DNA from 2 places in the Shewanella sp. ALD9 genome. Region 2 is predicted to be linked to the other one. Evidence: riboswitches for the same ligand, from Rfam matches in the RefSeq annotation. Region 2 holds a riboswitch; the other holds the start of a gene.
What was found. A riboswitch is a leader RNA that binds a small molecule or an ion and turns the genes downstream of it on or off. The one in region 2 is predicted to bind lysine.
Positions count from the first base shown of each region.

Region 1: linked by a shared signal. The riboswitch ahead of CXF88_RS08880 (Na+/H+ antiporter NhaC family protein) and the one ahead of lysC (lysine-sensitive aspartokinase 3) in region 2 are both predicted to bind lysine.

Region 1 covers NZ_PJCD01000003.1:284,309-287,485, forward strand. The annotation lists gene CXF88_RS08875 (FAD-binding protein) at 1-761, shown strand, start outside; lysine riboswitch at 1,164-1,380, shown strand; gene CXF88_RS08880 (Na+/H+ antiporter NhaC family protein) at 1,460-3,019, shown strand.
Region 2 covers NZ_PJCD01000002.1:859,805-862,981, reverse strand. The annotation lists gene CXF88_RS07150 (DUF3293 domain-containing protein) at 530-1,009, shown strand; lysine riboswitch at 1,250-1,424, shown strand; gene lysC (lysine-sensitive aspartokinase 3) at 1,559-2,938, shown strand; gene CXF88_RS07140 (succinylglutamate desuccinylase/aspartoacylase family protein) at 2,943-3,177, shown strand, end outside.

The DNA.
Region 1 (3,177 bases), on a different contig from region 2:
GTAAAGTGTTAGTGGCTGATGCTGCTCAATATGGCGCTCAACTAGCTGAAAATGTATCAAAATTGGTTGTTGATATTGCCGGAGACTATGAACATATTCTGGCTGCAGCAACCAGTATAGGTAAAGATACATTGCCTCGCGTAGCAGCATTATTAGACGTTGCCCAGATTTCTGAAGTGATTGAAGTTGTAAGCAGTGACACTTTTGTACGCCCTATTTATGCGGGTAATGCGCTTGCAACAGTGCAAAGCTTAGATGCTAAGAAAGTCATGACTGTGCGCTCAAGTGCGTTTGATGTTGTAGCATCAACAGGCAGTGCTGAAGTCATCAACTTAAGCCAAGCAATTGATTCAAAAACTGAGTTTGTTTCTCAGTCACTCACTGAATCAGCCCGTCCTGAACTCGGTAATGCTGGCATTATTGTGTCTGGCGGCCGTGGTATGGGCAGCGGTGAAAACTTTGCCATTTTAGAACAACTAGCCGATAAGTTAGGCGCAGCAGTAGGTGCATCACGTGCAGCTGTAGACGCGGGCTTTGTACCTAACGACTTGCAAGTTGGCCAAACGGGTAAGATTGTCGCCCCTAACTTGTACATTGCAGTGGGTATTTCTGGCGCGATTCAACATCTTGCTGGCATGAAAGACTCAAAAGTAATTGTGGCCATTAACAAAGACCCTGAAGCCCCTATTTTTCAAGTGGCGGATTATGGTTTGGTTGCCGACTTATTTGAAGCGGTACCGGCATTGAACAACCTCGTTTAATCAGATGTTAAGTCGCTAAACGGAGGAGTTGATTAAGCTCGTGTTGTTCAGCCGACTTTGACGCGCTATTAAACGTTCTGTTGTACGATTAAAAGGTTTCTACTCATAAGGTAGAAACCTTTTTTATTGGGCTACTCTTGGATTTCTCTTGGATTTAGTACTGGTTTAGGTGTTGATTTTTAAAAATTCAGTTCAAATATCCAGGGTTTGATGCGGTTGCTGTTTTTGTGCCCATTACACTAGTGTGCATTTGATTTAAAAACGTTAAACTAATGCTATGCAATTGTGGTTTAAATTGATGTTGTTGTTATTTTTCGTGCTGTTTAGTGCTTTTTACTGGCGCAGAATATGTAATTTATGATTGTATGTTCGCGTTGTGTGTAATGAGCTTTAACTACAAACAACAAAAGTAGAGGTGCGTTGCATAAAAGTCATGTTGAATTGGGTGATGCCAATAATTCGACATAAAAGGGTGCAATGCCGAAATAAATGGGGTTATCAGCCGCATTTGTTGGGGCAGTTCTCGAAAGGGACTGCACTGTCATAGTGTTTTTATCGACTTGATAAAAAGAATGATATTCATATTAAATGGATATTACTGTGGAGTGCTACTAGTTAAGTTAACGCATACACTTCCTGTGTATGTTTAGCCTTATTTCTAGTTTTTCTCCATTCGTATCCAACGAAGAAATAATTAAATTATGATAATAAGTTATGCCGATTCGGCACTTTCTGTTTTGCCACCACTTGTGGCTATTACTCTGGCTATTTTAACTCGTAAAGTATTGCTATCTTTAGGGGTTGGCATTGTTTTCGGCGCCTTATTACTAACCGATTTCTCATTGGTTGGCAGTGGCGAATATATTTTAAATACAGCCAGCCAGTTAGTTTGGAAAGACGCCGGACTGAACCGTTGGAATGTGTACATTTTAGGCTTTTTGATTGTGTTGGGTATGATCACAGCATTGATCACTGTCAGTGGCTCTGCTCGTGCTTTTGCTGATTGGGCTAAATTGCGTATTCGCAATAAACGTGATGCCAAGTTAATGACCATGTTTTTAGGCTGCGTAGTGTTTATTGATGATTACTTTAATAGTTTAGTCGTCGGCTCGATTTCACGTCCAATCACAGATCGCTACCATATTTCGCGTGCCAAATTAGCTTATATTCTTGATTCCACCGCTGCGCCGGTGTGTGTTATTTCTCCCGTATCTAGCTGGGGTGCATACATTATCGCCTTAATTGGCGGTATTTTAACGGCTCATGGATTTACCGATTCTGGTCATTTGAGCGTCTTTATTCAAATGATCCCAATGAACTTTTATGCCATTTTTTCGTTATTATTATTACTGTGTGTTGCAACGTTTAGCTTAGATGTTGGCCCAATGCGCCAGCATGAATTAAACGCACTGCGGGGTAACTTGTTTGATGAGTCAAAAGGCCAACCCCCTGGCGCTGTTACAGATTTACCTGAAGCCGATACCGGTAAAGTGATGGGCTTATTTTTACCTATCGCGGTATTGGTGTTTGCGACAGTGTATTTTATGGTGTCAAGTGGCGCCGATGTGTTAGCAGCAAAAGACTTACCGTTTAACGTACTCGGGGCATTTGAGAATACCGATGTTAGCTCGTCACTATTTTTTGGCTCTGTAGTTGGTCTTATTGCGACGCTCATTCTTGCGATTCAGCAAAAAGTTGACTTGTCTATGTTACTCAAAGGCATGTCGGTTGGCGCGCGCTCGATGTTGCCAGCCATTTACATATTACTTTTTGCATGGACAATTTCGAGTGTGATTGGACAGCTTGAAACCGGTAAGTACATGGCAAGTTTAGCCACTGACAATATTCCGTTTGCGATGTTACCTGCAGTGTTATTCCTATTAGCGGGTATTACCGCATTTGCGACAGGAACAAGTTGGGGCACGTTTGGGATTATGTTGCCTATTGCAGCAGATATGGCTATGGGAAGTGATAGTACTATGATGTTGCCAATGTTGGCCGCAGTATTGTCTGGTGCGGTATTTGGCGATCATTGTTCGCCCATTTCTGACACCACTATATTGTCGTCAACCGGTGCCAGTTGTCATCATATTGATCACGTGGTTACTCAACTGCCGTATGCCTTAATTGCCGCTTTCATCAGTTTAGTCGGTTACACCGTATTAGGTTTTACTGGCTCATTAATCGCAGGGTTAGTTTGCTGTAGCGTGTTGTTTGTCATCAGCATTGTGATATTACACTTTTGGGCTAAGAAGTAATTTCTTGAACTAAGCCCTACTGTATGTAGGTAAATGTCCAATTTAAGCTGTAATAAAAATGCCGTATTCGTTATGAATACGGCATTTTTATTTGTTATTACGATGTTGGAAAAGGTAATATGAACGACATTCACTAGCTAAACATTAGGACGCTTCAT
Region 2 (3,177 bases):
ATAAACTCTATTATGTAACACTTAATACTGGTTACTGAGTCTGCTTACGTCGATTAATTACCACTACGCCAAGGCACGCGTTTGCACTTATTCATGATGGTGTAAAATTTGTTGCACTTAAGCTTACTTACTATGAATGCCATTTAGAAAGATAGTTCCTTCTATTGCAAACTTATTTAATCGTATTAATGTTTTATCAAATGTAGAACAAATTTAGTACGACTGTAAACTTTACATCAAAAAATCGTCACACTCACAACAACATTTGCTGAGTTTTTGAGGTGTATGTAGCTAACTTTGCTACAGTGATTTAATAGTGCGTAATGGTTATTGTACTCGTTTTAGGCATTTGTTAACAAATTAAATGTTAAAAAATTAATATAACACTCGAGTATATGAAAGATTAACCTTGCTAAGATGATAATAATTAATGATTTTCTAATATAGTACTGCTGATTTAGATCGTAAACCTTTTAGAAATCAAACCTATCTGCTAGACTAATTCTGGCTTAATTGACGAAAATTTATTATGGAAAATGTTATAGATACATTGTGGAATGAGTATCAAAGTACTCATTTTTTGTTTACTCAACGCCTTTCTCATGATTTCCCATTTGCTATTGTTACTGCCCATAACCCCCGTGGTTCAAGACTCTCTCCTAGTCAAAATCGCTTACTCGATCGTCAGCTTCAATTTAAAATTCAACAATATAATCGTCCCTATCGTGCGTTAATCGGTGCAGCACCTGATTTGTCGCATATGGAAAAGAGCTGGGCTATTTTTATTGATAAAGAACAAGCTGTTGAGCTTGGTCGAGAATTTAATCAACATGCAATTTACTACGTTAATCAAGGTTTGCTATCTTTGATTGCATGCCTTGATAGCATCAAACCTGAAGTTGATATGGGAATTTTTAATCACCGATTAAGGATGGTGAGTGAGTTGCCAGAGATAGGTTCGTATAACTGGGTAAATAATGACGTAATTAAAACTGCACAGCTGCGATAAAATAATTAATACATTATTTTGAGACAATGCTTACTAGATTGTCTCGGTAATTTGCGGTTAAGTATGTTTTTTGGATATTTATGGGCATTTTTTCGTAATAGAGAACAATCATTGCTCTGAAGTCGCAGCCGCATAATATTTCACTACAGCGATATTTTTTATCAAAACAGTGTATTTTTACTGTGTTTGCTGATTGACTTGATAGGGTATTTTTTGCTATTTTCAACTCCCTCCTTCGGGAGGAACAGAAGAGGAGCGTTAACTAGGTAGTAAGTGAGAGGATGCCAATCCGATGACCACTTATGATGGAGATTAGCGCCGAGGTATCAGTTTGTTTGGCAAACATTGATATCGGTCGATTAGGCTGAATCCTAACGATTGTCACCTATTTTTTTGGTGGAGAGCTTCTGGTGATGATTGCTGTTTCCCTTCTATAAGGGTGCGTTATCTTAGCACCAGGCTCTTCGAACGTAGTGTGTTCGGAGCGTATATCATGTTAGTAAATCACATCTTATTTTTGAGTCTTTCGCAAACAGCGGAGGCATCAGTATGAGCTTTGTTCAGTCTGAAATAGATACCCCAGAATTAGTCGTTGCCAAATTTGGCGGCACGTCAGTTGCTGATTACGCCTCTATGAGCCGTTGTGCAGATATTGTGTTGGCTAATCAAGCTACTCGTCTTGTGGTAGTAAGCGCCTCCAGCGGAGTGACCAATTTATTAGTTGAGTTAACCCAAGCTAATGTTAATGACGAGCGTCGCTTGATATTGCTTAAGCAAATTGCTCAAATTCAATATGCGATATTAGATGAACTCGGTCGTCCGCAAGACGTGGCAGCCAGTATTGATAAAATACTCAGCCGGATGTCAGTACTCAGTGAATCGTTAGAGCTGAATCGCAGCAAAGCGGTTATGGACGAGTTACTGTCGACGGGAGAGCAATGTTCATCGATTTTATTTTCTGCGGTTATTCGGGAAAAGGGCACTGCTTCAAATCATTTTGATGTGCGCCAAGTATTACGTACCGACAGTCACTTTGGTCGCGCAGAGCCACAAATTGAAGCTATTTCAATGTTAGCAGGTGACTTTTTACAGCCATTACTTGCGCGTTACGTTATCGTTACCCAAGGCTTTATTGGTGCGGATGAAGAGGGACGAACAACAACATTAGGCCGTGGTGGTAGTGACTATTCGGCGGCATTACTTGCCGAAGCGCTTCGTGCTACAGCGGTTGAGATTTGGACCGATGTGGCCGGTATTTATACCACTGACCCACGCCTTGCCCCCAATGCCCGCCCGATTGCTGAAATTAGCTTTAATGAAGCGGCTGAGATGGCGACCTTTGGCGCTAAAGTATTGCATCCCGCCACCATCTTACCGGCAGTAAGACAAAAAATTCAGGTGTTTGTAGGTTCAAGTAAAGCGCCTGAAATGGGCGGAACTTGGATCCGTCATCAAGTTGAAGATACCCCAGTGTTTAGAGCGGTGGCGTTGCGCCGCGATCAAACTTTACTTAACTTGCATAGCTTGCAAATGTTACATGCTCAGGGATTTTTGGCTGAAACGTTCGCGACCTTAGCGCGACACAAAATATCCGTCGATTTAATCACTACCTCAGAGGTTAACGTATCGTTAACCCTAGATAAAACCGGTTCAGATTCAAGTGGCCAGGGCTTACTCAGTGAGTCGTTATTACAAGAGTTATCGCAACATTGTCGTGTAAGAGTCGAGGAAGATTTAGCGTTAATCGCCATCATCGGTAATCGCATAGCATCAACGGCTGGCATTTGTAGTAGGGTGTTTAAAGTGCTTGAAAACCATAATGTTCGGATGATTTGCCAAGGCGCAAGCCCACATAATTTATGTGTGTTGGTAGCAGAGTCGGAAGCGGCGCAAGTGGTTAATGCCTTGCACCAAAACTTGTTTGAGTAATCATATGACTAAAGCAATACAATCGTCAGTTCAAGTTGGAGAACTGGCGACAGGACACGCATTGACCGTTCCAGTATATTCATTCATTGGTAGCGAGAGTGTTGCGCCTAGCGTGTATATTCAGGCCAATGTTCATGGTGCTGAAGTGCAAGGTAATGCTGTGATTTATCAACTGATGACCTTATTGGAAGGTTACCAGGTTTTAGGTGATATTACGCTTGCTCCCTTAGCCAATCCTT